DNA from 4 places in the Aureimonas sp. OT7 genome. Region 2 is predicted to be linked to each of the others. Evidence: predicted binding sites of a transcription regulator. Region 2 holds the regulator's gene; each other region holds the start of a gene.
What was found. The regulator PhoB, encoded in region 2, activates phosphate uptake and scavenging genes when phosphate is short. The targets are predictions, from matches to a motif close to TGTCATNNANCTGTCAT.
Positions count from the first base shown of each region.

Region 1 (2,181 bases), 920 kb from region 2:
CCGGCCCCAGGCATAGGTGCCCTCCGGAATGCCCATGCGCTCGTAGTTCGCGGCTTCGCGGTGGCCTTCCGGCAGCGCCCCCATGAAATAGCCGTGAATGTTCTCTTCGGCCATGATGTAGGTGCCCCATGGGGTCACGCCGCCGGCACAATTGTTGACGGTGCCAAGGACACGGCGCCCGGTCGGGTCTGCGTTGGTCTTCAGCCGGTCATGCCCGGCCGCCGGGCCCGACAGGGCCATCTCGGTGCCCGCGGTGATGCGCCGGTTCAGGGCGCCGTCCAGCACGGGACGCCACTTGCCGCCCTCCTTGCGGATCTCGACGATGGTGCCGCCATGCGCGGCCATCTCGATGTCGACGCGTGTGCGGTCGGCCTCGGCCACCGTGATCTCGCCGTCGACGACGGTTACGATGCCGGGGAACATCAGATGTTCGTTCGTGTATTCGTGGTTGACGACCAGAAGGCCGCGGTCGTCGGCGCCATCCAGCGGAATGAAGCCGACATAGTCGTTATTGTAGCCGAACTGCCGGGCCTGCGCCTCGGGAGTCTGGGCCGTTGGATCGAAGTCCGGTGCGTCGGCGAACAGCCTGTCGCCCCACCGCAGCAGCACGTCCGCATCGTAGCCTTCGGCCACATGGTGGTCTGCGTCCACGCCGGCCACGACCTCGGCGAAGTCGAAGCGCGAGGCGGTCGATGACGCCTTGGCCTCGTCCGCCGCCGCCAGCGCCAGCGGGCTGACCGTGGCGGCAATCGCCGTCGCGGCCAGCGAGCCCTGGAGGAAGGACCGCCGCGAGAAACGCGCGGCAATGATTTCACCCATGGTGCGGTTGTGCGTCGGGTTGAGTCCTTCGCCCTCCGCTTCCTCCAGCCGGCTGGACCGGAAAGGTTTCGCGCCGTTGACCGTCTTGTCCATCTGTCACCCCTTGCAGTCTGGAACGTTTCCAAGGCGGGGATAGGCGAGCGCAATGACAGGCGAATGACACGGCCGCCGAAGCACTCCTCGGGCGATGCCGGGGGTATCTCCCGGTGGCTCCGATTGTTTCATATCTTCGTGAGAACGGCCGGTTCCGGGCCCGATATGGTCTCGCCGCGGCAAGAGGTCATAGGCATGCCCCGATCTCCTCGCCTATACAGGCAGGCCAGACCCCCGCACCGCCGCACGAGGACCGATTGGGCTCCGCCGGATTCGTTCAGAAACTGACCGCACTGACCGCGCATCGCCACGCCGAGAAGGCGTTGGCCGGCCTGTGCTTCGCGGAAGCCTCCGTCATCCCTGCCTTTCCCGAGGTGATGCTGGCGCCGATGATCATGGCCGACCGGCGACGAGCGTGGCGGCTGGCGGCGATCTGCACGCTGTCTTCCGTCGCCGGCGGGCTGCTCGGCTATGCCATCGGCATGTTCCTGTTTGAGCTGGTCGGCCAGCCGATCCTCAATTTCTATGGGCTCGGGACGGATTTCGAGGCGCTGGCGACGCGCTTCAACGAGGCGGGATGGATCATGGTCCTGGTCGGTGCCCTGAGCCCGATCCCCTACAAGGTCATCACCATCACGAGCGGCGTCACCGGCCTCGATCTCTGGACCTTCGTCCTGGTCGGCCTTCTGGGGCGGGGCCTGCGCTATTTCGTGCCCTGCGCCCTCTTCTATGCCTTCGGGCCGGCCGCAACGGACATCAGCCGGCGGCATCCGCGCAAGGTCGCGCTGGCGGCAGTCGCCCTGGTGGTCGGCGGCTTCGCCATGGCGGCTTTCGTTATCTGAAAAGCAAAACGGATTTCCAAACGCCGCTTCCATGCTTTAGATCCTGCACCCAGCGACAGCGCCGGAAGAAGGATCAGCCATGTCACTCGAACAGGTTCTCGCCACGATCGATACGAACCTCGATGCGTCCGTCGAGCGGCTGAAGGAACTCCTGCGCATCCCGTCCATATCGACCGATCCGGCCTATGCCGACGCATGCCGGAAGGCAGCGGAATGGCTGGTCGCCGATCTTTCCGGGCTCGGCTTTCGGGTGGCGCTTCACGATACGCCAGGCCATCCGATGGTCGTGGCGCATCACGACGGCGCCGGCGCCGATGCGCCGCACGTCCTGTTCTACGGGCATTACGACGTGCAGCCGGTAGACCCCATCGCGCTATGGGATACCGATCCCTTCGATCCGCAGGTGAAGAGGATGGACGACGGCAGC
Region 1 covers NZ_CP062167.1:308,703-310,883, reverse strand. The annotation lists gene IGS74_RS01555 (PhoX family phosphatase) at 1-912, opposite strand, end outside; gene IGS74_RS01550 (YqaA family protein) at 1,170-1,754, shown strand; gene IGS74_RS01545 (M20/M25/M40 family metallo-hydrolase) at 1,834-2,181, shown strand, end outside.
Region 1: IGS74_RS01555 (PhoX family phosphatase) is a predicted target of PhoB. The motif match lies at 965-981, and genes of this name have one in related genera.

Region 2 (2,181 bases):
GACGAAGAGCTGAAATACATCATGCGCCGCATCTCCGAGATGGGCGGTCAGGCCGAGCGCATGGTGGAGCAATCGGTACGCGCCCTGACCCGGAGCGATTTCTCGCTTGCCCAGTCGGTGGTGGCGGACGACGTTCTTCTGGACGCCGCCCAGCGGGAGCTGGAGGAGCGCGCCATCCTGACGATCGCCAAGCGCCAGCCGATGGCGCAGGACCTGCGCGAGATCGTCGGCTCGATCCGCATCGCCTCCGACCTGGAGCGCATCGGCGACCTCGGCAAGAACATCGCCAAGCGCGTCATGGCGGTCCACGAATTCGGGCAGCCGGTCCAGTTGACGCGCGGCATCGAGCATATGGCCGAGCTTGCCCTGGACCAGTTGAAGGACGTGCTGGATTCCTATGCGACGCGCGATACCGACCGTGCAGAGGCGGTGCGTGCCCGCGACGAGGATATCGACGCCATGTACACGTCGATCTTCCGCGAGCTTCTGACCTACATGATGGAAGATCCGCGCAACATCTCGGCCTGCACGCATCTTCTGTTCAGTGCCAAGAACATCGAGCGCATCGGCGACCATGCGACCAACATCGCCGAGACGATCTACTACATCAAGACGGGCCAGCAGATCGAGGACGAACGGCCGAAGGGCGACCGCACCACCTCCATGGTGCTGCCGGTGAACGCCGATACGGAAAAGTGAGGACACCGGGATGAACGCCAGGGTTACCGTTGTCGAGGACGAGGAGGCCCTCAGCGTCCTCCTGCGCTATAATCTCGAGGCCGAGGGCTTCACCGTCGACACGATCATGCGCGGCGACGAAGCCGACCTGCGTCTCAAGGAGGAGGTGCCGGACCTCCTGATCCTCGACTGGATGCTGCCGGGCCTTTCCGGCGTCGAACTGTGCCGCCGCCTGCGTCTGCGGCCGGAAACCGAGCGCATGCCGATCATCCTTCTTACCGCGCGCGGCGAAGAGAGCGAGCGTGTGCGCGGGCTGTCCGTCGGCGCCGACGATTACGTGGTCAAGCCCTTCTCCACGCCGGAGCTGATGGCCCGCGTGAAAGGGCTCCTGCGGCGCGCAAAGCCCGAGCGTATCTCGTCGCAATTGACGGCAGGCGACATCGACCTCGACCGCGAGACGCACCGCGTGCGCCGCGGCGGCCGTGAGGTGAAGCTGGGGCCGACGGAGTTCAAGCTGCTGGAGTTCCTGCTGCAGGCCCCCGGCCGGGTCTTCTCGCGGGAGCAGTTGCTGGACGGCGTCTGGGGACGGGACATCTACGTCGACGAGCGCACCGTGGACGTGCATGTCGGCCGCCTGCGCAAGGCGATCAACCGTGGCCGCCAGCGCGACCCTATCCGCACCGTCCGCGGTGCCGGCTACGCCCTGGACGAAACCTTCGCGGCCGCCCGGCAGACTGCCGCGCGCTAGGGGCAAGGCCGTCGATCGCATCGACAGGTGCTATCTCCTATCCTTAAACTTTCCGGCGCGTCGGGGCATGGAAGTCGGGCGGGCGGCGGGCGATCCATTTCAGGAAGCCGGCAAGCTCCGGCCGCTCGCGCAGGCTCTGCCCCTCCGCCTCCATCCGGGCCAGTTCCGTGTTGGTGAAATGCGTGTGCATGGTGCGGTGGCAGATCGGATGGACCGGCACGATCTGCCGGCCGCCGCGACTTTTCGGGATGGGGTGATGCCATTCCACGCGGCTGCCCAGCGGGCGGCCGCACAGCCAGCATGCAGCCTCGTCCGCCATGGCGTTCAGAACTCTTCGTAGCGGGCGGGATCCTGGTCGGCGAGCCTGCCATCCGGCCGCGCCAGCGATGCGATCGTGTCCATGTCGGATCGCGACAACTCGAAATCGAAGACGGACCGGTTCTCGACCTGGCGCTCGTCCGATGTCGCCTTGGGCAGCGGAACGGCTCCCTGCTGCACCTGCCAGCGCAGGATGATCTGCGGAATGGACCTGCCGTGCCGCCGCGCGATCTCGCCGATTGTCTCGTTTCGGATGATGTCGTTGGCGCGTCCGAGCGGGCTCCACGCTTGCGTGACGATGCCTTTGGAACGATCGAAGGCGAGTTGCTCGGCCTGCGGAAAATACGGATGGAGTTCCACCTGGTTGATGGCGGGCACCACCCCGGTCTCCGCGACGATGCGCTCGATATGCTCAGGCAGGAAGTTGCAGACGCCGA
Region 2 covers NZ_CP062167.1:3,574,812-3,576,992, reverse strand. The annotation lists gene phoU (phosphate signaling complex protein PhoU) at 1-699, shown strand, start outside; gene phoB (phosphate regulon transcriptional regulator PhoB) at 710-1,426, shown strand; gene IGS74_RS17085 (HNH endonuclease) at 1,470-1,745, opposite strand; gene IGS74_RS17080 (aldo/keto reductase) at 1,751-2,181, opposite strand, start outside.

Region 3 (2,181 bases), 1.9 Mb from region 2:
GAACTCCGCTTCCGGCCGCCCGGCCTCGGCGCTGAGGCGATACCAGCGCACAGCGCCCGGCACGTCGAGCTGGACGCCCTGCCCCCGCAAAAGCAGTTCGGCCACCAGGGACTGCGCGGCTGCGTCGCCCATGTGGGCCAGCGGCTCGGCGATCCGGAACGCCGTCAGGTAGAAGCCGCGCTGATAGGCGCTGAATGCGGCGGCCATGTCGCCGCCGGCCGGCGCCTCCCCGGTGGTGGGGTCCGGCAACAGTTTTTCCTGGTTTTCCTGGGCCTCGGCGGTGCCGGCGGCCAGCAGCGCCGCCAACGCCAGGAGCGCAAGGCGTTTCATGCGGCGGCACTCCGCTCGAGCGCGTCGAAGAGGGCGTTCGCCTCGGCCACGGCCTCGCCTTCCCGGCCTTCGCCGCCGAATACGGCGCGCGACAGGAGGATGAACTCGGCCCCGCTCGCGGCGGCTGCCGGCAGCGCCTCGAGCGCGCCGCCGCCGGACAGGACGGCCGGCACCTCCACGATGGCGGCCCACCACGATGCCAGATCGATGTCGGCGGGGCGCGCGGCATCGTCCTCGCCGCCGATGGGGCCGAACAGGAGATAGTCGGGCATGCGCTCGCCTGCCTCCAGTGCCTCGTGCCGCGTATGGAAACCGGAGGTTCCGACGATGGCCTTTGGCGAAAAGCGCGCGATCGCCTCTCCCAATGCCTCGATATCTCCCCCGGTGACATGAATTCCATCGGCACGCACGCGGCCGGCGCAACGGGTGTCGTCGACGACGATGGCGGCTGCGCCCGCCTCCTGGATCAGCGGCACCAGCCCTTCGGCAAAAGCCTGGTAGGCGGTGTCGCTACGCCCGGCCGGGTCCAGGATCACGCTGGCGACGTCGCCGCCGGCAAGGGCCCGCGACAACGCCTCGCGGCCCGGGGCGCCGTCGGCCAGTAGGGTTGTCGCCAGCATCAGGCGGGGGCGCACGAAATCAGCTGTCATCGGGTTCACATCTGTCGTCTTGAAATGGATACGGCGCCTTTCGGCGCCGCATTTTTGCATCTTGTCGGATCGTTATCAATTCGGCCGGTTCGTCCTCAATCTCTCGATCTCGTCCTTCAGAAGGAGTTTCTTGCGTTTCAGCTCCGCGATCTCCCCATCCGGCGTGGCCGGCTTGGTGCGAAGCGATGCAATCTCGCTGTCCAGGGCGCTGTGACGCTGTTCCAGCGTCTCGAGATGCGTGTCAAGGGACATTCCAGACTCCTCTGTTTGTTTCCTCGAGCTTCCGGCCCCGCCTTCCGACGAAAGCCGTAGGCGCTACCGGGAAGCTTCCCATAAGCTTGGGTCATTACGGAAGGGGTGCAAGATCATTCTTTGAGAATTTTGTGACGGCTGGTATTTGCAGCCGGAAGAACGCGTACCCGGCGGGTATGCGGTACGCATTCGTCAGACCCCGGGGGGCAGATGTCGGATCAGGAACAGGCGGCGTTGCGGCTGCAGGTCGCAAGGCTCAGGCAAGACCACGCCGATTTCGACGCGGCGATCGAGGCGATGGAGGCAACCGGCTGCGACCGGCTGCGCATCCAGCGCATGAAAAAGAAGAAACTGTCCATCAAGGACCGCCTCCAGGATCTTGAAGACCAGATCCTGCCGGATATCATCGCATGAGCGTTCCCGTCGCCATCATAATGGGCAGCCAGTCCGACTGGGCCACCATGCGCCACGCCAGCGTGACGCTGGATGCCCTGGGCATCGCCCACGAATCGCTTATCGTCTCGGCCCACCGCACACCGGCGCGCCTTTACGAATTCGCCTCGTCCGCCCGTGACAAAGGCTTCAAGGTGGTCATCGCGGGCGCCGGCGGCGCCGCGCACCTGCCTGGCATGGCCGCGGCCATGACGCCCCTTCCGGTGTTCGGCGTCCCTGTCGAAAGCAAGGCCCTGTCCGGGCAGGACAGCCTCCTGTCCATCGTGCAGATGCCGGCCGGCATTCCGGTGGGCACCCTGGCCATCGGCCGCGCCGGCGCCGTGAACGCGGCGCTGATGGCGGCGTCGGTGCTGGCGCTCTCCGACGCGGCAATCGCCGACAGGCTGGATGCCTGGCGCGCGCGGCAGACGGCGGCCGTGGCCGTCCACCCCTCCGACGGGGAGGCCGCAAGTTGACCGCCAGCACGCCCCCGCTGCCCCCGGGATCGACCGTCGGC
Region 3 covers NZ_CP062167.1:1,673,537-1,675,717, reverse strand. The annotation lists gene IGS74_RS08075 (tetratricopeptide repeat protein) at 1-330, opposite strand, end outside; gene IGS74_RS08070 (thiamine phosphate synthase) at 327-980, opposite strand; gene IGS74_RS08065 (DUF465 domain-containing protein) at 1,056-1,232, opposite strand; gene IGS74_RS08060 (YdcH family protein) at 1,443-1,646, shown strand; gene purE (5-(carboxyamino)imidazole ribonucleotide mutase) at 1,643-2,140, shown strand; gene IGS74_RS08050 (5-(carboxyamino)imidazole ribonucleotide synthase) at 2,137-2,181, shown strand, end outside.
Region 3: IGS74_RS08060 (YdcH family protein) is a predicted target of PhoB. The motif match lies at 1,353-1,369, and genes of this name have one in related genera.

Region 4 (2,181 bases), 1.1 Mb from region 2:
GAGCCCCTCCGGCTCCACCCCCTTTGCGTCGGACCGCTTGTCCGGATAATGGCCGGCCCGCGCGGCATGCATCTCGAACGACGGCCCGGATTCGTAGGAAACGGTGCCATCGCGGTTGAAGATGGTGAACCCGCGCGTACCGCCCTTCCAGTCGCCTTCATTGGCGATCACCAGACGCTCTCTGCCCAGCCATTTGACGGCATCGGGCTCGCGCGGGCGGGCGTCGAGCGTGTTCGAGTAGGAAAGGACGCCGTCGTCCTCGGTGTCGATCCCCTCCAGCGCAACGGTCCCGGCGCTGAAATGGCCTGTGACGGCACCGGACGCACCGTCGATGATCACGATGTGGTTGTTCTCCTGCAGGGTGACGGCCAGCTCGTTGGCATCGTTGAAGGCGACGAATTCGGGTTCCGGGTCCTCCGGGGCGATTTCGGCAAGCTCCGTCACGTCGACCTTCCTGAGGCTTTGGCAGTCCGGAAGTCCGTTCGACAGCGCAAGCAGCACCACATAGCCGGCCGGCATCTGGGGCAGGGCGCCGTCGTTCAGATCTTCGTCGCGCTCGTTCTCGATCGCGACTGCCGCCAGCGTTCCGTCCGGCGACACGGCGACGGAATCCGGCTGGCCGCCGAGGTCGCAGGTGGCCACGACCTGATGGCCGGACAGTGAAACGACGGCCAGTTCACCCGTCGGGTCCGTCTTCGAATCCGATGTACGAAGGCCCACCAGTACATTGGCCCCGGCCGTGGCGACGGATGTCGGCTCACCCTCGAAGGTCACGTATCCGGCCGCCTTCGGGGCCCTGGCATCCGTGATGTCGATGAAGCCTATGCCGCCATGCGGGCTGTCGGAATAGACGAGCATCGACCCGTCACTGGAAGCGGCGATGATCTCGGCAGAGGTCTCGCTGTCGCGGTCGACACCCTCGGGCAGGTTCAGCGCGACCGGAAAGGACGCGATGCGGTTGAACACGGGCTCGGCCGTCGCGGACAAGGCCGATGACGTCAGAAGCAATGCGGCGAGGGGCAGGGTCATGGGGTGGCGCACGGGGGCGAACCTCTTGCTGTGGCGATGCCGCTTCCAAGCAAAAGGGCGCTACACCCGCATGACAACTCGATGACGAAACAATGACAGGTTGTGCCTGCCGACCGGTCAGAACGGGGTCGCGAGACCGTCGTCGGCTATGCGCAGGAGATACTGGCCATAGGTGCTCTTGCCGAGTTCGCGGCCGAGCGACCGCAACTGGTCGGCATCGATGAACCCGTTGACGAAGGCGATCTCTTCCGGGCAGCAGACCTTGAACCCCTGCCGCTGTTCCAGCGTCTGTACGAACTCCGCGGCCTGCAGCAGCGAATCCGGCGTACCGGTGTCGAGCCAGGCGAAGCCACGTCCCATCGGTTCGACGGCGAGTTTGCCTTCCTCGAGATAGATCTTGTTGAGGTCGGTGATCTCGAGTTCGCCGCGCGGGGAGGGCTTGAGGCTGCGCGCGATCTCAGATGCGCGGCCATCGTAGAAATAAAGGCCGGTGATGGCCCAGTTGGATTTCGGCTTTTCCGGCTTTTCCTCGATGGAAACGGCGCGGCCGTCCGGGCCGAACTCGACCACACCATACCGTTCGGGATCGCTGACGTGGTAGGCGAAGACCGTGGCGCCGTTGGCGCGGCCGGAGGCGTTGCGCAGCAGTTCGGGCAGGCCATGGCCGTAGAAGAGGTTGTCGCCCAGGATCAGCGACGATGGCTCGCCGCCGATGAACTCCTCGCCGATCAGGTAGGCCTGCGCCAGGCCGTCCGGGCTGGGCTGCTCTGCGTAGGAAAGTTTGATCCCGAGCCGTTCTCCGCTGCCAAGCAGGGCCTGGAAGCGCGGCAAATCGTGCGGCGTGGATATGATGAGGATCTCGCGGATCCCGGCGGACATCAGGACAGACAGCGGATAATAGATCATCGGCTTGTCGTAGACGGGCAGAAGCTGCTTCGATGCCACGAGCGTCATCGGATGCAGACGCGTTCCGCTTCCGCCGGCGAGGATGATCCCCTTCATAGGCCTGTCCCACTCCATGCAAACAATCGCCGCCTTCTACCGGAAGACTGCCGGCTGCGAAAGATTTTCCTGCATAGCGCGGCGATACGCCTACCAAAGGGCGATTTTCCTTTCTGCCGGATTTGGTCTAGAGCGATCTGAAACGAATAT
Region 4 covers NZ_CP062167.1:453,225-455,405, forward strand. The annotation lists gene IGS74_RS02160 (esterase-like activity of phytase family protein) at 1-1,029, opposite strand, end outside; gene rfbA (glucose-1-phosphate thymidylyltransferase RfbA) at 1,147-2,031, opposite strand.
Region 4: IGS74_RS02160 (esterase-like activity of phytase family protein) is a predicted target of PhoB. The motif match lies at 1,100-1,116, and genes of this name have one in related genera.